DNA from 4 places in the Brevibacillus schisleri genome. Region 3 is predicted to be linked to each of the others. Evidence: predicted binding sites of a transcription regulator. Region 3 holds the regulator's gene; each other region holds the start of a gene.
What was found. The regulator CtsR, encoded in region 3, represses protease genes until heat stress. The targets are predictions, from matches to a motif close to ATGGTCAATAAAGGTCAAACA.
Positions count from the first base shown of each region.

Region 1: a site for CtsR is predicted at 3,461-3,481, ahead of clpP (ATP-dependent Clp endopeptidase proteolytic subunit ClpP). Genes of this name have one in related genera too.
Region 2: a site for CtsR is predicted at 3,347-3,367, ahead of clpP (ATP-dependent Clp endopeptidase proteolytic subunit ClpP). Genes of this name have one in related genera too.
Region 4: a site for CtsR is predicted at 1,700-1,720, ahead of ACUUHJ_RS24005 (ATP-dependent Clp protease ATP-binding subunit). Genes of this name have one in related genera too.

Region 1 covers NZ_JBVNDM010000001.1:2,017,887-2,023,433, reverse strand. Annotated here, with positions in the region: gene lonB (ATP-dependent protease LonB) at 1-1,370, opposite strand, end outside; gene clpX (ATP-dependent protease ATP-binding subunit ClpX) at 1,568-2,833, opposite strand; gene clpP (ATP-dependent Clp endopeptidase proteolytic subunit ClpP) at 2,854-3,435, opposite strand; gene tig (trigger factor) at 3,568-4,860, opposite strand; gene ACUUHJ_RS10020 (metallophosphoesterase family protein) at 4,986-5,525, opposite strand.
Region 2 covers NZ_JBVNDM010000001.1:5,955,996-5,961,542, reverse strand. Annotated here, with positions in the region: gene ACUUHJ_RS28235 (gluconeogenesis factor YvcK family protein) at 1-835, shown strand, start outside; gene whiA (DNA-binding protein WhiA) at 844-1,791, shown strand; gene ACUUHJ_RS28225 (HPr family phosphocarrier protein) at 1,841-2,098, shown strand; gene ACUUHJ_RS28220 (hypothetical protein) at 2,226-2,408, shown strand; gene ACUUHJ_RS28215 (H-type small acid-soluble spore protein) at 2,425-2,610, shown strand; gene clpP (ATP-dependent Clp endopeptidase proteolytic subunit ClpP) at 2,705-3,307, opposite strand; gene ACUUHJ_RS28205 (hypothetical protein) at 3,439-3,660, opposite strand; gene ACUUHJ_RS28200 (copper amine oxidase N-terminal domain-containing protein) at 3,876-4,349, shown strand; gene ACUUHJ_RS28195 (branched-chain amino acid ABC transporter substrate-binding protein) at 4,566-5,547, shown strand, end outside.
Region 3 covers NZ_JBVNDM010000001.1:193,951-199,497, forward strand. Annotated here, with positions in the region: gene ACUUHJ_RS01130 (MGDG synthase family glycosyltransferase) at 1-666, shown strand, start outside; gene ACUUHJ_RS01135 (HAD hydrolase-like protein) at 687-1,373, shown strand; gene ACUUHJ_RS01140 (CtsR family transcriptional regulator) at 1,562-2,026, shown strand; gene ACUUHJ_RS01145 (UvrB/UvrC motif-containing protein) at 2,043-2,561, shown strand; gene ACUUHJ_RS01150 (protein arginine kinase) at 2,581-3,654, shown strand; gene ACUUHJ_RS01155 (ATP-dependent Clp protease ATP-binding subunit) at 3,715-5,547, shown strand, end outside.
Region 4 covers NZ_JBVNDM010000001.1:5,054,148-5,059,694, forward strand. Annotated here, with positions in the region: gene ACUUHJ_RS24005 (ATP-dependent Clp protease ATP-binding subunit) at 1-1,659, opposite strand, end outside; gene ACUUHJ_RS24010 (MFS transporter) at 1,778-2,917, opposite strand; gene ACUUHJ_RS24015 (TetR/AcrR family transcriptional regulator) at 2,982-3,578, opposite strand; gene ACUUHJ_RS24020 (cupin domain-containing protein) at 3,730-4,092, opposite strand; gene rbsK (ribokinase) at 4,102-5,004, opposite strand; gene nfi (deoxyribonuclease V) at 5,172-5,547, shown strand, end outside.

The DNA of each region.
Region 1 (5,547 bases), 1.8 Mb from region 3:
ATCGCAGTGGCAATGGTAATGCCCGCCGAAGGCCCATCGACAGGGATGCCTCCCGGAAAATTGATATGCAGATCATAATCATACGGACGGACGCCCATTCTGCTCAAGACAGTCATGACGTTTTCAATCGAGCCTTTTGCCATCGACTTTCGGCGAATCGTCCGGCTGCGGCTGCCCATTTCCTCTTCCTCTGCCATTCCTGTCATCGTCATTCGACCCTGACCAGGAACAGCTGCGTGTGAAGCAGTCACTTCAAGCTCCATCACACTGCCCATGTTCGGACCGTACACAGCAAGACCGTTGACCAAACCGACCTGTGGTGTATCATGCACCTGTTTTTCGGGGCGAGGCGATTTTTGACTGCTGTGCATTACCCATTCCACATCGGCAGCCTGGATGTCTTGGCGTTTTTCCGTCAAGGCAATTCCCGCGGCGATTTGCAAGGTATTGATCGCTTCACGTCCATTGGTCGCATAGCGCTCGATTACTGTAACTGCGCTGTCTTCTATATTCATATTCATTTTAGGCACGGCTGTACGCACGATACACCCAATTTCCCCAGCCTTTAATGGACGGAAAAAGATTTCCAGGCAACGGGAACGAAGCGCAGCAGGCAGTTCTTCTGGCAGCCTCGTCGTCGCTCCAACCAGACGAAAGTCGGCGGGCAAACCGTATTTGAATACGTCATGAATATGCGAAGGAATTTGGTTGTTTTCCTCGCTGTAGTAAGCACTCTCCAGCATGACTTTGCGGTCTTCGAGAACCTTTAGTAACTTATTCATCTGAATAGGATGAAGTTCCCCGATTTCATCAAGAAAAAGCATGCCACCGTGCGCTTTCGTCACAGCGCCTGGCTTTGGCTGCGGAATCCCTGCCTGCCCAAGCGAGCCTGCCCCTTGATAAATCGGATCATGTACGGAGCCGATTAACGGGTCAGCAATCCCGCGCTCGTCAAAGCGCGCAATCGTCGCATCGATTTCAATAAACTTGGCATCAGAAGAAAACGGCGATAGCTGATTTTTCTTCGCTTCTTCCAGTACGACCCTAGCCGCTGCGGTCTTGCCTACACCTGGTGGTCCATAAATAATGACATGCTGCGGGTTGGGACCGCACAAAGCGGCACGCAACGCACGAAGCCCATCTTCTTGTCCTACAATTTCTTCCAAAGTCGCTGGTCTTGTTCTCTCTGACAGAGGTTCTGTCAACGCAACCATTCTCATTTTACGAATGGAATCAAGATCCTTGCGCGATTCCTTTTCGGTTGAGGTTTTCGTGTTTCTCTGCGCTCGCAGCAAGTTCCAAAAGTAGGTGCCGATCACGATACCAACAACCACTTCAATGACAGCAATGACCAATGTCGTATAGTCCATATGCAGTCCCTCCCATGCGTCTTCGCTTGCGGTCAACTTTTGTCCTCCGAAGAGAGAGGAGCACGTTCATGACCGTTTTGTGCATATGTAAAGCTTCTCTTGAACGATATCAAGTAGTATTGCCCCGCAAGCGTAGACGTAAACCACCAACAAAAAAACCACCTCGCTGATAACGAGATGGTCTTCGTAGACAATGCTTAGGCTGTTTCTTCGTGCAATTCCTGGCCTTCTTTGGTCAACAGTTGCGGCTTCACTTTGTCGCGTACCGTTTCTTCGGTAATGACACACTTGTTGACGTCTTCTCTGGAAGGAAGCTCATACATCATATCGAGCATGATTTGTTCGATAATCGCACGCAGTCCGCGCGCACCAGTGTTGCGCTTAATCGCTTCTTTCGCGATTTGCAGCAGCGCACCGTTATCGAACTCCAGCTCAACACCGTCGAGACTCAGCAGTTTTTGGTACTGTTTCACCAAAGAGTTTTTCGGCTCTGTCAGGATACGCACGAGCGTCTCCTCATCCAGCGGCTCCAAAGTAGCCAGCACTGGCAAACGACCGACGAACTCCGGAATCAGACCAAATTTCAGCAGGTCTTCCGGCAAAATGTATTTCAGGTATTCTCCGGCTTTCAGATCGCCTTTTACGCCATCGCCGAAGTCTGCGCCGAAACCGATGACTTTTTTACCCAAACGACGCTTGATAATCTGCTCGACGCCATCAAATGCACCGCCACAGATGAACAAAATGTTCGACGTGTCGATTTGGATGAACTCTTGGTGAGGATGCTTGCGTCCGCCTTGTGGTGGAACACTCGCAACGGTACCCTCCAAAATTTTCAAGAGCGCTTGCTGAACGCCTTCACCAGATACATCACGCGTGATGGATGGGTTTTCCGATTTGCGGGCTACCTTATCAATCTCGTCGATGTAAATGATTCCTTTTTCAGCCTTCTCCACATCATAGTCAGCAGCTTGAATGAGCTTGAGCAAGATGTTTTCAACGTCTTCGCCCACATAGCCTGCTTCTGTCAGAGAAGTTGCGTCCGCAATCGCGAAAGGTACATTCAGAATGCGCGCCAATGTTTGCGCGAGCAACGTTTTCCCGCTACCAGTCGGACCGATCAGCATGATGTTGGATTTTTGCAGCTCCACATCCTCGATCTTCGCCCCGGAATTAATCCGTTTGTAGTGGTTGTACACCGCTACAGACAAGGATTTCTTCGCCATATCTTGACCGATGACATAGTCGTCCAAGATTTTGCGAATTTCCACTGGCTTTGGAATTTCTTTCATATCGATTTCTTCTTCAGTGCCCAGTTCTTCCTGTACAATTTCATTGCACAGTTCGATACATTCGTCACAAATGTAAACACCAGGACCAGCTACCAGCTTGCGCACCTGTTCCTGGGACTTGCCGCAGAAGGAACACTTCAGTTGGCCTTTGTCGTCGTTAAACTTAAACATGCGCTTCACCTCACAACGGGTCAGTTTTTGCGTTCGATAATAGAGTCAATCAATCCGTAGGCCTTTGCTTCGTCTGCACTCATGAAATTGTCGCGATCTGTATCTTGCTCTACGCGTTCATAAGGCTGACCTGTCCGCTCAGACAAAATCTCATTCAGCTGGCGCTTCGTTTTCATAATCCATTCCGCATGAATGCGGATGTCTTCTGCTTGCCCACGCACACCGCCGAGCGGTTGGTGAATCATCACCTCGGCGTTTGGCAGAGCAAAGCGCTTGCCTTTTGCACCAGCAGCCAACAGGAAAGCACCCATACTGGCAGCCATGCCCACACAAATCGTGGACACATCCGGTTTGATGTACTGCATGGTGTCATAGATGGCCATTCCGGCTGTAACAGAACCACCTGGAGAGTTTATGTATAGCGATATGTCCTTGTCCGGATCTTCTGCTTGCAAGAAAAGCAGCTGAGCAACAACCAGATTGGCGATTTCATCATCAATCTCGGTGCCCAAGAGAATAATCCGGTCTTTCAGGAGGCGCGAGTAAATATCGTACGAGCGCTCTCCCCTGCTTGTTTGCTCGATGACCATAGGGATTAACATTATGTATTTTCCTCCTTTGCCGAAAAAAGTCAATGGTGGAAAAACAAGGCACGATACACTCGTGCCTTGTGGTCTTGACAGCCAGCGCTCAGGGTTAGCCTGCCCACTGACCAATCATGCGTTCTTCTAAGCTTATGCTGTTACTTTGCTTTCTGCAACCAGCAAATCTACTGTTTTGCGAGTTTGCACATCGCGGTACAGAGCAACCATGCCATCTTGTGCGGAGAAGATTTTGCGCAGCTCATCTGCTGGGCGGCCGTATACGCCAGCCAGTTTATCCAGTTCTGCGTTTACGTCTTCTTCTGTTGCTTCGATGTTTTCTGCTTTGCCAATTGCTTCCAAAGCCAAGGAAGTGCGAACGCGGGATGTTGCGTCTGCACGCAATTGATCACGCAGTTGGCTCTCATCCATGCCGGAGAACTGGTAGTACAGTTCCAGCGTCATGCCTTGGTATTGCAGACGTTGACCAAATTCATTAACCATTTGATCCAATTCATGCTCAACCATTACTGCTGGCAAATCGATCTCAGCGTTTTCAGCTGCTTTCAGAACGAGTTGCTCACGAACATATTGATCTTTTTCTTGCGCTGTTTTTTCTTCGAGTTTTTTCTTGGTGTCTGCTTTCAGCTCTTCCAGCGTGTCGAACTCGCTCACGTCTTTGGCAAACTCATCATCCAAAACAGGCATGTTTTTGCGCTTCAGGCTGTTCAGTTTCACTTTGAATACCGCTTCTTTACCAGCGAGGTTAGGAGAGTGGTACTCTTCAGGGAAAGTTACGGTAATTTCTTTTTCTTCGCCGATGTTCAAACCAGCCAGTTGCTCTTCGAACCCTGCGATGAAAGTACCGGAACCCAGTTCCAGAGAATAATCTTCCGCTTTACCGCCTTCAAAAGCTACTCCGTCTTGGAAGCCTTCGAAATCGATTACAGCGATATCGCCTGTTTGTGCGGCACCTTCTTCTACTGCTACGAGCTCAGCATGACGCTCTTGCATGCGCTTCAGTTCAGCGTCAACGCTCTCTTCTGTTACAGAGAAGTCTTTTTCTTCGATGGACAGACCTTTGTAGTCGCCCAGCTTCACTTCAGGCTTCACAGTTACAGTCGCTTTGAAGATCAGGTTTTTCCCTTGTTCCATTTGCGTTACGTCTACTTCTGGACGATCTACTGGCTCGATACCAGTTTCACGAACAGCTTGTCCGTATGCAGTTGGAAGCAGAATGTCAAGAGCGTCTTGGTACAAAGATTCTACACCAAAACGGGATTCGAACATTTTGCGTGGTACTTTTCCTTTGCGGAATCCTGGAACTTGAACTTTTTGAACCACTTTTTTAAACGCTTGATCCAATGCTGCGTCTACTTGCGTAGCATCTACTTCAATCGTCAGGACTCCCTGGTTATTCTCTACCTTTTCCCAATTTGCTGCCACGTAAACTTCCCCTCCTAAATCGAATCAACAGAACATCGCCAGCCGCGCCAAGGTATCTTCGCAGGCTCGGATGATAATATTCTAGCCATTATAACCATTCTAGTATAGCACAAATCTTTTAGTTTTCAAGAAGACCTCATTGGTCGACGAACAGAATAGTTCCCTCCCAATTGTGGAACCAGGTTGCCTGCATGATCATAAAACGCCACGGATATGTAAGTTTCTGTCGGGCTCGTTCCTGTCTCTTCTAAAAGAGCATATGTCGGTACGTGAAAACCTCGTGGCATTTGCAGGCTACCTGGATTTAGAAACAAAATGTCTCTTTCTACTCCACAGACAGGTACATGGGAGTGACCGAATACGACTACATTTGCCCCGACCTCTTCTGCACGGTAATGAAGGCGCAGAAGAGAGCCTTTCACTCCAAAAAGATGCCCGTGCGTTTGCAGGATGTGAAGGTCGCGCCATTTGGTCTCTTGCTCAGTCGGCACCTCTTGTGTCGAATCGCAATTGCCTCGGACAAGTGTCATGTTGGAAAACGGCTCGCGCTTATGGTCGACACAAAAATCGCCACAATGCAGAATTTTTTCGACATGATGTCGGTTGACGACCTGGCTTACTTCCCGAACCAAGCCGTGGCTATCGCTCATGATGAGAATTCCCATCACGCTTCACTCTCCTGTTTTC
Region 2 (5,547 bases), 5.8 Mb from region 3:
GGATATGCTTCCACCTGGCGACATTCGAAACGTCTTGACTGCTCTGGCCGATACAGAGCCGTTGATGGAAAAAGTCATGCAATATCGTTTTTCCACAGGCACGGGATTAGCCGGGCATAATTTGGGAAATCTATTACTTGCAGCGATGAACGAAATCACTGGAGATTTTGTCACCGCAGTCAAAACATTAAGTGGGGTTTTGGCAGTGCGTGGAGATGTATTGCCAGCTTCCACGCAATCGATTCAGTTGAAAGCGGAAATGACAGATGGATCTCTCGTAATCGGAGAATCCCAAATACCGTTGACTGGCAAAGAAATCAAGCGGGTGTTCCTTGATCCAGAGGATGCTGTTCCTCTGAGAGAAGCCCTAATGGCGATTGCCGACGCGGATGCCATTTTGATTGGGCCTGGCAGCTTGTACACGAGCATCCTGCCCAATTTATTAGTGCGAGGGTTATTTGAAGCGATTACATGCGCACAAGCCCCAAAAATCTACATTTGTAACGTCATGACACAACCAGGGGAGACAGACGGTTTTTCTGCATCCAGGCACGTGAATGTCATGTATGAACATGTAGATAAACCATTTCTGGATACGATCATTGTCAATTCAGCCGAGCTGCCTACCCATGTGTTGGACAAATACGCGGAAAAAGGAGCAGCTCCTGTCCGATGTGACTCAAAGCGATTGCGCCAACTCGGTCTGCATGTAGTGGCGAAGCCGTTAGTCACATTTGAGGACGGATACCTACGTCATGATGCACATGCTGTCAGCAAGCAGGTTGTGTCACTTGTCAAACGAAGACGGAAGGTGCTGAAGATAGAGAAGGAGTAGTGAAGTCGATGTCATTCGCCGCGCATACCAAAAAAGAGCTTACCATGATGGAGGGTGCCGATTGCTGCAGCAAGGCAGAGCTCTCAGCCTTGATTCGGATGAATGGGAGTCTGCAGTTTGGAGCCGGACGACTGGTGCTGGATGTGACGACAGAGAACGCGGCGATTGCCCGACGCATTTACACGTTAATTAAGAGGTTGTTTCAGATACACGCTGAATTGCTAGTTCGCAAAAAAATGCGTTTGAAAAAAAACAACGTCTACATTGTGCGTATTCCGAATAAGGCCAATGAGATCTTGCAAGACTTGGGTATCATGGATCAAAGCCTGTCGTTTATCCCAGGAATCGCTCCAGAGATCGTGAAAAAGTCATGCTGCCGCGCTGCTTATTTGCGGGGGGCTTTTTTGGCGGGGGGATCTGTGAATCATCCAGAGGCATCCAGCTATCATCTGGAGATTTTCACTTCCTATCAGGATTTTTGCGAAGCATTGACCAAGATCGCCAATCGGTATAAACTAAATGCCAAGTGCATCGAGCGGAAAAAAGGGTATGTTCTCTATATTAAAGAAGGCGAAAAGATTACAGAGTTTTTAAGCTTGATAGGGGCTCATCAGGCCCTTCTGTATTTCGAGGACGTCCGAATTGTAAAGGACATGCGGAACTCCGTAAACCGTTTACACAATTGTGAAATCGCCAACATAAACAAAACGGTGAATGCAGCCACCAGACAAATGGAAAATATTCAGCTCATCGATCAAGAGATGGGTTTGGAGAATTTGCCAAAACGTCTACGCGAGGTCGCGGAGCTTCGAGTGGCTCATCCTGACATCAATTTGAAAGAATTGGGCGAGATGGTGCCGAGCGGAGTAGTGAGCAAATCGGGCATTAACCACCGCTTGCGAAAAATTAACGAAATCGCTGACAAAATACGAGAAAAACAAAATATTTCGATGTAGATGCATGTTATACTAAAGGATAATAGTCTACAAGTAAGGAGGTCCGTTCATGGTTCAACAGCAGGTCGTGGTTCAGTTAAAGACCGGTTTGCAAGCTCGTCCAGCAGCTTTTTTCGTACAGGAAGCTAACCGTTTTGCATCGGAAGTATTCGTAGAAAAAGGCAACAAGAAGGTCAATGCGAAAAGCATCATGGGTATCATGAGCCTCGCAATCAGCTCTGGAACGGAAATTACCATTTTGGCAGAAGGGCCGGATGCCTCCCAGGCAGTCAGCAGCCTTACGAATCTGGTAAGCAAAGAAGAATAGAGTCACGAGAGACACTTTTCCCTTAAGGGAGGTGTCTTTTTTTGTTGGTTATCTTGATGAATATGTATCAATTCACTTCGGGCAGGGCATTTCTAACCATGTATATTGCATGAAGGAGGAATGAGACATGAGTAACCGTGATAAGTGTTACGAAGGCCGCGATTGTTATGATATGGACATTGATCGGATGGTGAATGAGGGACTGGGGGGCGGAGTTGTTTCCGACCAAAACGGTCTGATTGAAGAAACGACTGTAGATACGATGACAGGGGCTACGTCAGCCAAGCAACCTCTTGACGATGACCAATAGAGGGAGTCAGTCACTTATGAATGTAACAAGAGCACAAGCCATCATGAAATCCGACGACCATATCAAGGTAGAGTACGATGGACAAGCCGTTTGGATCGATGCTGTAGACGAAAAAACGTCAACAGCACGTGTACATGAGGAAAAAAATCCAGGGCATAGCCGAACAGTCTATGTCAGTCAGTTAATGGAAGTATCACAATGATTCATCGAAAAAGCCGAGCAAACCCCTAGTCTGCTCGGCATAAAAAAACACTCGGCCGGTAGTTCAGGCACGAGTGCTTTTTTTACGACAGCTCTTATTTTTTCGAAGACGGTTCGGACGTGATGACTTTGTCAATCAATCCGTACTCTACTGCTTCAGCGGCAGAGAGGAAGTTGTCGCGATCGGTATCCTTTTGGATGCGCTCCAAAGGCTGTCCAGTACGTTCAGCCAAGATGGTGTTCAGATGATCACGCATCTTCAAGATACGTTTTGCGGCAATCTCAATGTCGCTCGCTTGTCCTTGTGCGCCACCCAATGGTTGGTGGATCATGACTTCACTGTTTGGCAGAGCAAAGCGCTTGCCTTTTGCCCCAGCAGCCAGCAGGAATGCTCCCATGGAAGCAGCCATTCCGATACAAATGGTGGATACATCAGGCTTGATGAAGTGCATAGTATCGTAAATTGCCATACCAGCAGTAATAGAACCGCCTGGGCTGTTTATGTACAAGTGAATGTCTTTCTCCGGATCTTCCGCCTGAAGGAACAACAACTGTGCCACAACGATATTGGCTACGGTGTCGTTGATTGGGGTTCCCAGAAAGATGATGCGGTCTTTGAGCAGGCGAGAATAAATATCGTAAGCACGTTCCCCGCGGTTTGTCTGTTCAATGACGGTTGGAATTAAATTCATATGCATCTAGTCTTCCTCCTCTCTTTGTAACAATATCATACACAAAAGGTCAATGAAGGTCAAACACATAAGTGCGCGCCCTCACTACCATGTTTGCCAAATTCCCTTTGTCTAAACCTACTCGAAAAAGAAAACATTCATTCCTTGGAATTCTCATCGGCCTCGGTTAAATCGACGGCGAGTTTCAGCGTGGCTTTCATCTTTTTTCCCTTGATAATCGTATATTCATCGACTTGTTTGGCTTGCAGTTGATTGATGGCTTCCGCCAGCTCCTGTTGATCTTTGTATGGTTCAATGGTCAATAAGCATTCTTCATCACTGGCCTCTTGATAAATGAGAAAAAAACGTTCCCCTGCCATAGCAAGCCTCACTTTCGAAAGTTATCCACAATGTTATGCACAGGTTGTGCACAAAAACATTTGTTCGTGGGATATTTATTTTTTTTCCTAGTCTTGTCATGTTTGGAGAGAGAATTACATAGGAAATGTATGGGATAAAAAAGAAGGAAAAAGTTGATTTATGTCGAATCATACAAAATTGGAATTCATTTCATGATATTTAAGGGGTGTTTATTATGCTTCGCAAGTTTTCTACAATGATGCTGACAGCAGCTCTTCTAACAGGAAGTGTAGCGGCAACGGCTGCGTTTGCCAAAACTTCTCCTGCTCCTGCACCAGCTGTACAACAAAAAATCAAAGTTCAGCTAAACGGCAAGGAGTTCCCATTCCCACAAGAAATCGTTACTGAAAATGGTGTTGCGTATGTGAATGCGAGCACATTGGCAATTGCTTTGGGTGGTTCTGCAGCATGGGATAGCACGACAAAATCTCTGTTGGTTGCCAAAGACAACAAGTACGCTCTGCGTATGTACGAAAACCAAAACTTTGCTTATAAAAACGGCAAAGAAACGAGTGTAGCAAATCCGCCACGTCCAGTGACGGGTGCAGTGCTCGTGCCTCTCGTATTCATTGCTCAAGAATTGGGTGCGACAGTAGAGTACGATGCAAAAACGCTCACTTACAAGCTGAGAATTCCAATTAATTCCTAATAATCAATGGGATACTTCTCATAAGGATAGCCACTTCTATAACGTAGAAGTGGCTATTTGCGTTAATACTACATGTGTACACCTCTATTAGCAGACAGCAATAGAGGCTTTTGATTGACTCTTCTCTCAATGATTTCTATTGCAAATTTTCTAAAATATCCTACAATAAGATTGTGATTCATAGTTTGCTCATAAATAAAGAGGGGGATTTTTGCTATGAAAAAACAGAAATCATTGTCGATACTGGCTGCAACATTTGCTCTGAGCACATTGCTCGCGGGCTGCGGTGGTGGTGCGGGGACTGGTAGCCAAAGCGCGACGCCACAGCCGAGCAACAATAGCGGAGGAAGCACGGGCGGTGCAAGTGGTGCTACTGAGAAGCTCGTTGTTGCTGTAGTTGGTCCGATGTCTGGTCAGTATTCTGATTACGGAAGCACAGCAAAAGCTGGTGCTGAATATGCATTGAAAGAAAAGGCAGAGGCATTCAAAGCACTTGGCTTTGACGTTCAATTGTCCGCTCAAGACGACCAAGCTGACCCGAAACAAGGGGTAGCAGTCGCACAAATGTTGATTTCGAATCCTGATGTAGTCGGAGTAGTAGGCCATGCTACAACAGGTGCTTCGATCACAGCAGCAGCGCAATACGAGCAAGAGAAGCTCGTAATGGTATCTCCTTCCGCAACGGGATCAGATTTGACAGAGCAAGGCAAACAGATCGTACACCGCATTTGTGCGCGTGATGATCAACAAGGCTCCAAGGCTGCGATTTTTGCCAAAAATCAGTTGAATGTAAAAACGGCATTCGTTATGCATGACAAGGCTGCTTATGGACAAGGTCTTGCGGAAGAAGTGAAAAAGCAATTTGAAAAAGACGGCGTACAAGTTCTCGGCTATGAAGGGGTAACAGCAGGCGAGAAGGATTATAGTGCGATCATCACCCAAATCCTTGCGAAAAATCCAGAGATGATCTACTTCGGTGGGTACTACTCTGATGCAGGGATCATCGTGAAACAAGCGCGTGAAAAAGGCTTCAAAGGTGTCTTCATGGGTGGCGATGGCTACGACTCCGCTGACATGGTGAAAATTGCTGGTGCGGAAAATGCCAATAACGTAGTCTTTACTTCTACGGTTGGCGATATTGGTGCTACCGAAGACGGCAAGAAATGGATCACAGACTTCGAGAGCGCGACTGGCAACA
Region 3 (5,547 bases):
CATGAACAGCTGTATTACCTGTTAGACGTTTATCGACAGGATCATCAAAAATTCATTCCGATGGGCATTCCTATCATGAAGAAATTCAGCTTGCCATTGGAACCCGAATTGATTCGGCAAAAGCTCGGTCTCGCTCCTGAACAAAAGAGCATTATTCTTTCGGGGGGCGGATTGGGTCTCGGCTCGATGGAAAAGGTATTAGATGGGCTAGAAGAGATTAACATTCCCCTGAAAACCTTTGTGTTAACGGGGACAAACGACAAGCTATACAATAAGGTGACAAATCGTACGTATCGGCATGAAGTCATTCCGCTAAAATTCATCAATAACTTCCACGAATACTTGGAAACGGCTGATTTAATTGTCACCAAATCAGGCGGACTTACATCAGCTGAAGTAATGAGTAAACGGGTACCTATGATTGTTTACAACCCTCTGCCTGGACAGGAAGAGAGGAATAGCCACTTTTTGCTCAATAATGGGTGTGCGGTACACGCGAATCTATCCGAGCAGTTGATTTACTTTATCGATGAACTATTGCATAGCCCGTCCAAGGTGGAATATATGCGTAGAATGGGACAAAAAATCTCGAAGCCAGATGCTGCACAACGAATTACTGAGTTTATCATGGATGATATGAATATGTTGCCAAGAAAAGTAGAATAGCAGACAAAATGGAGGAACCCATGACTGTACCATTCGCGATATTATTTGATATGGATGGCACATTACTGCAAACAGAAAAGCTGTCGACTCCCGCTTTTATTCGAACGTTTGACCAGCTTCGTCAAAAAGGGCTATGGCAAGGGGAAACCCCTGACGAACGTGAACTGATCAATGTACTGGGAATGACGATCGAGCAGATCTGGGACAAATTACTGCCGGGTGCGAGTGAAGAAGCCATTCGCTCAGCAGATGCTTTCTTGCTAGACAATGAAATCCAGTTACTCAAAGAACGAGTGACCGAGCTATATCCGGATGTAAAATCAACCTTAGAGAAGCTGCGTGAAAAAGGATTTGCTTTATTTGTAGCAAGCAATGGGCAGGAAGAGTACATCGATGCCATTTGTCAGGCATACGAGTTAAAGCCGCTGATGACCGACCTGTACTCGGCTGGTCGTTTCCGCACGCATTCCAAAAATGACCTGGTTGCAAAACTGTTGTCTGATTACAAAATCGGGCAGGCCATCATGGTAGGAGATCGTCACTCCGACGTGGAAGCAGGCAAGACAAACGGTTTATTTACCATTGGATGCGACTTTGGTTTTGCGAAACCAGGCGAGCTTGATGGGGCAGATGTTATTATCACCAGCTTCTCTCAGCTACTGAATCATTTGCCAGCAATCGACACCAATACGCAAGAACAAGCATAAACCATTCCTCAGGGAGTGGTTTTTTTGTTGATCATGTCCAAGTTTCAAGCGACCCTCTTTTGCCCACACTAGAATGTGTAAGGGACACTTGCGGGCACGCACTAAACCCATTATAATTAACGTCAAAGATAGTCAAAGTCAATAGGTGACCTCATAAGAACATACACAGAGGAATAGGAGGCGATGACTTGCGAAACATCTCGGACATCATTGAACATCACTTGAAAAGCATCCTTACTAACAGTCCCAATGGATCGATCGAGATTCAGCGTAGTGAGCTTGCCGACCATTTTCAATGTGTGCCGTCTCAGATCAATTACGTCATCAATACGCGCTTTACCGTTCAAAAAGGATACCTCGTAGAGAGTAAGCGCGGGGGCGGCGGGTATATTCGCATACGCAAGGTGCAGATTGTCAGCAAAGCACGCTTGCAGGAATTGTTAACAGAAGAACTGATTGGAGAGAGCATTAGTCAGAGTGTGGGAAATGCGATCGTAGAAAGACTACTGGAGGAAGGGTTAGTCAACATTAGAGAAGCTACCTTGATGAAAATCGCTACCTCGCGAAACGTTTTGACTCTAGAAGCTGAATTGCGGGATCGTTTGCGGGCAAATATTTTAAAGCAGATGATCGCAGCAATCTTGTTGAAGTAAAAGGAGGTATGATGTTATGAACTGTGAGGAATGCGGAAAACGACCGGCGACACTTCATTTGACGAAAATCGTCAATGGCGAAAAAACCGAATACCATATTTGCGAGCAATGTGCTCATGAAAAAGGGGACGTCTTTACCGGCTTTCACAACTTCAGCATCAACAATCTCCTGTCAGGACTTTTAAAATTTGATCCCATGCAAAAGAATGGACGCGAAACGGCAACGAATAAGCCGCTTCAATGCGAAACATGTGGACTCACATATGCTCAATTTAGTAAAAGCGGCCGATTTGGCTGTAGTGATTGCTACACCTTTTTGGGGGATCGACTGGACCCACTTTTCCGCCGGATTCATGGAAACACACAGCATAGTGGAAAAGTACCAGAGCGTACCGGTGGCAAACTGAAGATCCGTAAAGAGCTGGAGCAACTAAAGCAAGCGCTGCAAAGTCATGTCGCCAGTGAAGAGTTCGAGAAGGCAGCAGAAATGCGTGATCGAATTCGAGCATTGGAACAAAAAATGGCCCAATCGTAGCAAGGGAGGTTAGCTGGTTATGTCCCAAAAGCAGTTTATGCAAAACCCGTGGAGCAATTGGATGAAAGGAGAAGGTCCTGATTCCGACATTGTCATTAGTACACGGCTGCGTATCGCCCGTAACCTGCGCCAGCACCCCTTTCCGTTATTGGCAACGGACTCGCAGGGCGAGGAAGTCGTCAGAAAGGTAACGGAAGTAAGCGATTCGGAGGCAATGCGCAAACGGCATCAGCTTCAGGTCATCCATATGGATCAAATTAATCCGTTAGAAAAACGGGTGCTCGTAGAAAAGCATCTGATTAGCCCTCATCTGGCAGAGGAATCCCGTAAAGGTGCCGTATTACTTCGGGAAGATGAGTCTGTTAGCATTATGGTTAATGAAGAAGACCACATTCGAATACAGGTACTATTACCCGGGTTTCGTTTGAACGAGGCATGGGAAATAGGTACGAAGATAGACGACATTTTTGAGAAAAGCTTGAACTACGCGTTCGACGAAACTCGAGGATATCTTACAAGCTGCCCAACCAATGTGGGTACGGGAATTCGTGCATCCGTGATGCTGCACCTGCCCGCTCTGGTGATGACGCAGCAGATCAGCAGAATTTTACAGGCAATTAATCAAGTTGGTCTGGTCGTTAGAGGAATTTACGGAGAGGGTAGCGAAGCTCTAGGGAATCTTTTTCAGTTATCCAATCAGGTCACACTGGGGATGTCTGAGTCGGATATCCTTTCCAATCTCTATGGTGTGGCCAGACAGATTATTGAGCAAGAGCGTGTGGCACGCACTTACTTGCTGGAGCATACCCGGGTTTCTTTGGAGGATCGGATTTTCCGGTCGTATGGTATCTTGATGTATGCCCGCACGGTAGAGTCCAAGGAAGCGGCTCAACGCCTGTCAGATGTACGTCTAGGGATCGATCTAGGCATCATTCCGAATGTATCTCCGCTGGTCCTAAACGAACTGTTAGTCACGACACAGCCAGGGTTTTTACAACACCACGCTGGTCAAAAGCTCACTCCGGACCAACGCGACGAAAGAAGGGCAAGGCTGATCCGCGAGCGTCTGCGCGTAGTAGAATCACAAGAGTAATGGTATCACGCAATTGTTAACCATATAGAGAAAAAACACGGTTATACGGAGGTGTACGATATGATGTTTGGACGTTTTACAGAACGAGCACAAAAAGTACTGGCGCTTGCCCTGGAAGAGGCGGTTCGTCTCGGACACAAAGATATTGGGACAGAGCATGTGCTGCTGGGACTCATTCGAGAAGGCGAAGGGATTGCGGCGAAGGCACTGCAATCACTTGGGCTTGGCCTCGATAAAATCCAGAGTGAAGTGGAGTCGTTAATCGGGCGAGGAACAGAGCAGTCCGGTAGTAATTACACACCAAACTATACACCTCGCGCCAAAAAGGTCATTGAACTGTCGATGGACGAAGCCCGCAAGCTGGGTCATACCTATGTGGGGACTGAACATATTCTGCTTGGCTTGATCCGTGAAGGAGAAGGCATTGCTGCGAGAATCATGAACAATTTGGGAGTTAGCCTCAACAAGGCTCGTCAACAGGTGCTCCAGCTGCTCGGCAGCTCGGAAATGATGGCATCTCATCAACCGTCTGGAGGGAATCCAGCGGCGAATACGCCGACGTTGGACGGCTTGGCAAGGGATCTGACTGCAATCGCTCGTGACGGCGGTCTAGACCCGGTCATCGGTCGCCAAAAAGAAATCGAGCGTGTGATCCAAGTACTTAGCAGACGCACCAAGAACAACCCTGTTTTAATTGGGGAGCCTGGTGTCGGGAAAACAGCTATCGCAGAAGGTCTTGCCCAAAAAATCGTGAACAACGAAATTCCGGAGACCCTTCGTGATAAGCGCGTCATGACCCTCGATATGGGAACCGTTGTTGCGGGAACCAAATATCGCGGTGAGTTCGAAGATCGTCTGAAAAAAATCATGGACGAAATTCGCCAAGCAGGAAACATCATCCTGTTTATTGATGAGCTGCACACCCTGATTGGTGCTGGTGGAGCAGAAGGCGCAATTGACGCCTCTAACATTCTGAAGCCTGCCCTGGCACGTGGTGAGCTACAGTGCGTAGGTGCTACTACGCTTGATGAATATCGCAAGTACATCGAAAAAGACGCGGCACTGGAGCGTCGTTTCCAACCAATTCAGGTTGATGAACCGACAGCGGAGGATGCCATTCGTATTCTGCATGGCCTTCGTGATCGTTATGAAGCCCACCACCGTGTCAAAATTACCGATGAAGCAATCGAGCAGGCAGTAAAGCTGTCTGACCGCTATATTACGGAACGCTTCCTGCCTGACAAGGCCATCGACTTGGTCGACGAGGCGGCATCCAAAGTCCGCTTGCAATCCTTTACGGTTCCGCCAAACCTCAAAGAGCTGGAGGGACGTCTGGAAGAGGTGCGCAAGGAAAAAGACGCTGCCGTACAATCACAAGAGTTCGAGGAAGCAGCAGCACTTCGCGATCAGGAGCAAAAACTGCGTGAAGAACTGGATAAAACGAAAAAAGACTGGAAAGAACGCCAAGGCCAGCTGAACATGGAGGTTACGCCAGAAGACATCGCACAAGTAGTGGCGAGCTGGACTGGTATTCCTGTGTTAAAGCTGAAGGAAGAAGAAACAGAGCGCTTGTTGAAGATGGAAGAGATTTTGCACGATCGCGTCATTGGTCAAGATGAAGCAGTCAAATCCATTTCGCGTGCGATCCGCCGTGCCCGTGCTGGTTTGAAAGACCCAAAACGCCCAATCGGCTCGTTTATCTTCCTGGGGCCTACCGGTGTGGGTAAAACCGAATTGGCTCGTGCCGTGGCGGAGACGCTTTTCGGTGACGAGGATGCCATGATCCGCGTGGATATGTCCGAGTACATGGAGAAGCATTCTACCGCTCGTCTGGTAGGTGCCCCTCCTGGCTACGTAGGCTTTGACGAAGGCGGTCAGCTGACCGAAAAAGTA
Region 4 (5,547 bases), 4.9 Mb from region 3:
GCCATCCTCCAGAATTTGCAGGAACATGTGCATCACGTCTGGATGTGCTTTTTCGATCTCATCCAGCAGGATAATGCTGTACGGATTGCGGCGTACGCGCTCAGTCAGCTGACCTGCTTCCTCATGACCGACGTAGCCAGGAGGAGAACCGATCAATTTGGATACCGAGTGCTTCTCCATGTACTCGCTCATATCGAGGCGAATCATGGAATCACGGGTACCAAACAGCTCCTCTGCCAGCGCTTTGGACAGCTCTGTTTTCCCTACGCCAGTCGGACCGACGAACAGGAAGGAAGCAATCGGTCTGTTTTTCGGTTTCAGACCTGCCCGACTGCGTCGAATCGCCTTCGCTACTTGTGTGACCGCCTCGGACTGGCCAATGACTTTTGCTTCCAAATGAGCTGCCAGGTTTTTCATTTTCATCTGCTCATCACTTTGCAGCTTGGTAACAGGAATCCCGGTCTTTTGCTCGATCAAGGCTTGGATGTCTGTGACGTCAACCTTGACCCGTTGGTCCTTGCCCTCGATTTGATCCAGCTTCTCTAAAATGCCCGCTTCCTCGTCTCGCAGACGGGCAGCTCGTTCGTATGCTTCTTGCTCCGTCGCTTCCTTTTTCTCCTGATTAATTTGCGCAAGACGCTCATGTAACTCTGACGTATCCACCACGGAGGATCTCAGGTTCAAACGCGAGCCCACTTCATCCATGAGATCAATCGCCTTGTCAGGTAAGAATCGATCCTGGATGTAGCGATGGGAGTATTCCACGGCGGCACGGATGACATCATCCGAGTAAGCGACTTGGTGGAATGCTTCGTATTTCGGGCGCAAACCTTTTAAAATCTCGATGGCTTGTTCTACGGTTGGTTCCTTGACCATGACTGGCTGCAGACGGCGCTCCAGAGCAGCGTCTTTTTCAATCACGCGATACTCTTTTAACGTAGTTGCCCCAATCAGCTGCAACTCACCGCGAGCAAGAGCTGGCTTCAGGATGTTCCCAGCATCCATGGATCCTTCCGCAGAGCCTGCCCCCACCAGTAGATGAATCTCATCCACAAACAGGATGACGTTTTTGCGTTTTTGCAGCTCGGCAATCACTTGCTTCATTTTTTCCTCGAACTGTCCGCGAATTCCCGTCCCTGCAACCAGAGAGGCGACATCTAAAATGTACACCTGCTTGTTTTTCAGCTTGGTCGGTACTTGCCCTTCCGTAATGCGCAGAGCGAGGCCTTCCGCAATCGCCGTCTTCCCGACCCCTGGCTCCCCGATCAGAACCGGATTGTTTTTGTTGCGTCGGTTCAAAATCTCGATGACACGCTCAATTTCTTGTTCGCGTCCAATCACAGGGTCAATCAGTCCGGCACGTGCCGCATCGTTTAGATTACGTCCAAGGTCATCGAGGATGCCCCCACCGCGTTCTGGCGCTTGTCGCTGCGGTTGACCGGAAGCTTTGCCCGGATTCATCTGGCCTTGAGCAAAGCCTTGCAGGAACTCATCCAGTCCAGAGAAGGAGGAGAAAGGACTAAAGCCCATGCCCACTCCCATTTTGTTGGTCAGCTTTGTTTTGCAATCCTGGCACAGATCGTATTTTTGTTGCTGATTTTGTACACGTATATGAACAGTCACAGTTGCTTCTCGTTGTTTGCAGATTTCACAATGCATATTCAATCCCCCCAAAAGCGTTGTTTTGGAATTCAGAAGATCTTTGACCTTTTCTGACCTTCGTTGACTTTATTATAGTTTGACCTTTTTTGACTTTCAAGAGGGATTGTATGGTTTTTTACACTTTGCTCTTTTGCAGGTAAGGAACGATTGAAAGTAACCCGATAACGGCGAAACAAGCCCCTACCCACAATGGTGAAACAAGTCCATAGCCACTGCTGATCCCGATCCCGCCTAAGAAAGAACCAATGGCAACACCCAATGTAATAAAGGAAGTATGCACTGTGTTTACCATCGTCCCACTGCCTGCTGTATTCATGACGCGTGCAATCATGGCCGGATTCATCGCTACACCCGTCAACCCAATCAGAACAATGGACAGCACCGCGATCCATTTATTTTCGGCACCTACCGCAAACAGAACCAATGCCCCTAGGAGGATGCTTAATCCCGTTACAAGGATTCGCATGGTAAAACGATCAGCAAGTCTGCCAATCACGATATTTCCAATCACGGTCGCGATGCCGTAAAGGGCAAGCAAATACGGGATGCTCGCATCCGAAAATGCCGTTACATCCGTAAGAATCGGAGTAAAATAACTAAACGCTGCGAAGGTACCGCCAATGATCAGCATACTCGTTGCATACGCGGCCCAAAGGTGCGGATTTTGAAAACTGGCAAGCTCATCCTTTGCGTTCATCCGATCTTTTTGTGTGGAGGAAGGGAGCAGCCATTGAATCAAAATCCCTGATAGCAATACAACGATAGCAACAGCCCAAAAGCTCATTCTCCAGCCGAAATATTGTGCAATCACGGTTGTCAGGGGGAGTCCTACAACAGTAGCAATCATTAAGCCTGCCAAAACAATCGAAGCTGCCTTTCCCCGCGAATGAGGGGGAACCAAGCCGGCTGAAATACTGACAGAGATGCCAAACGCAGCGGATGAGGCAATACCCGTTAGGATACGCGCAAGCATCATTGACTCGTAATTCCAAGCCATTGCTCCTAACGTTTGACCAATAAAGAAGACGGCAATCAATGATAGCAACGCTTGTTTTCGGCGAATGTGCAGGAGCGTTGCTGTTAGTATCGGGCCCCCTATCACCATTGCACCCGCATACGCCGTAATGAAATACCCGATGGATGAGATCGATACGCCGAAATCATCGGCAAGGTCATTCATCATCCCTGCCACCATAAATTCAGAAGTCGTCATTGCAAAAATCGCTACCGCTAACAAATAAATCATCGACGGCATAAAGAAACCCTCCTTACTTATTATTGTAACAATCAGTACAAAAATCACTCAAAAAAAGAGCGCATTACGCGCCGAAGATAGATTCCATGGTCCCCTTCATAATTTGTTCAGCCAATGTCCGATTCTGTGTGGAAGTATTCAATACACGAAAGCCGTAGTAACTGCTTAAAAATAGGCTTGCCAAATCCACCGCAGATCGTTTTTGAGAGATTTCACCCCTTCGCAAGCCTTCCTCCATCACTTTTTCCATGGTATCCTTCAGAAGTTCAACATGTCTGGAGACGATTTCTTCAATCTTAGGATCGTCTTTTGCCCGTTCCAATCCCGCATTGATCAGCAAACATCCCTTTGGATTCGTTGATTCAAAGTCTTCCACGAATGCCCACGCTAAAAAATTTTGCAACCGTTCTTTCACGGAATTCGGACCTTCCAATAATGCCCGCTGTTCACGAATTCCGGTATCGTGATAGTGTTCCACTACTGCAAGGTACAGGTCCTGTTTGCTGCCAAATGTATTGTACAAGCTGCCTTTCCCCAGTCCAGTATCACTGCATAAATCATGCGTAGAACAACCATTGTAGCCTTTTGACCAAAATGTTTTCATGGCCACATCTACGATGGACGTGTAATCAAAATCACGTGGTCTGCCGCGTTTGCTCACCGGAATCCTCCTTTCGCTTCCAACTGTTATGGAAATCTTACACATTATGTACCGTTTGGTCAACAAATAAAATGGTTGCAACTGTACAAAACCATGCCTATAGAAAAAGCCCATTTTGAAAATTATCTTTCAAAATAGGCTCGATCATTGATTATATCTTCTCTAAATCTGTTACTGTTTTTTCGTTTACTTGATCTCCAGTATTCAGCGTCGTCTTTGGTTCAAGCAATAATACATGAACCTCTTCCTCTGCAACTGGCATATGCTCTACACCTTTTGGAACAATGAGAAATTCCCCTTCGTTTAACCAAACATCTTTATCGCGAAACTTAATAAGCAGTTTCCCTTTCACTACGAAAAACATCTCATCCTCATTTTCATGCTGATGCCAGACAAACTCTCCTTTCAATTTCACCAGCTTTACATAGGAGTCATTGATTTCGCCTGCAATTTTGGGATTCCAATACTCATGGAATAACGTAAACTTTTCAGCTACATTGACCTTTTCCATTATTCTCCCCCATTAAAAAGAAAATGCTTGTACTTCATCGAAAGTAGGCAGGGATGGTTGAGCACCGTTCCTAGTAACGACAATCGCTGCTACTTTGCTAGCGAAAGTGGCCGCTTCGGTTTCGGTCATTCCTTGTGTGATCCCAACCGCAAAAGCTGCTGTAAAGGAATCGCCTGCCGCAGTTGTATCCACTGGCTCTACGCGGAACGCCGGGATATGGGTCGCTTCATCAGCGGTTATCAAGAGAGCACCCTTTTCTCCCAACGTCACGATGACGCGCTTTGGTCCACCAGACAAAAGCTTTTTGGCTGCGGCATGCACTTCGTCTATCGTGGATACAGGCATTCCTGTGAGAATGGAAAGCTCTGTTTCATTCGGGGTTAGGGTATGTACATGGGTTAATAGCTCACTGGATAGCTCGAGTGCAGGTGCCGGATTTAATATGACCAGCTTGCCGAGTCGAGCTGCCTCTTTGACTGTATATTCCACGACAGGCATCGGGATTTCCAGTTGGAGCAATACGACGTCACTGTCCTTTAAAATAGACAGATTTTCAGCAATATGCTCGGTGCTGACGAGCGCATTCGCTCCTGGAACAAGCACGATGTTGTTTTCCCCATCATCACTTACATTGATAAAAGCCATGCCTGTTGTACCTGAGCATTTGATCCCCTCTATGTGAACGTGGGCATCCGTTAACCCTCCCAGCATGACCCGGCCGTTCTCATCTTCTCCTACCATTCCAATCATAGAGACATGCGCACCCAGGCGAGACGCTGCTACTGCCTGATTCGCTCCCTTTCCACCCGGGATCAGCTCGAAGTGATGGCTTGCGATCGTTTCTCCTGCTTTGGGCAAATGTTGTACATGGGTTACGAGATCCATATTGATGCTTCCTACTACTGCGATTTTCACGACGAGCCCTCCTCGTTCCATCTCGAACATGATCATTCTGTCGGTTACAAAATAGTGCTTTTCATCCGAGAAGTCAACGTATTTTCTCGGAATTGTTCCTAAGACTTGGAGCATAGCACATCCATTGGATATAATGAACAAATCTTCTATCATCCGGAGGTAACCAGATGGAGCCGATTATCCAGCATCCTTGGAACATGAATGAGCAAGAGGCAATCAACTTACAGCGACAGCTAGCCCAGCAAGTAAAAAAAGAAGATCAACTAACGGACGTATGCTATATCGCCGGGGTAGATGTCGCCTATCGTGCCGAGTCTGATTTGTTAGTCGCTGGTGTCGTAATCCTCGACGCCAATTCCCTGCAAGTCGTCGAGTCTGTCGTCATTCAAGACACCGTCGAATTCCCGTATATTCCTGGCTTGTTCTCTTTTCGAGAGCTGCCTCCGTTGGTACGTGCATTCAAGGAGCTCAAAACAACACCGCAGCTCGTCGTCTGCGATGGGCAAGGTATCGCTCACCCGCGAAGATTCGGACTAGCTAGTC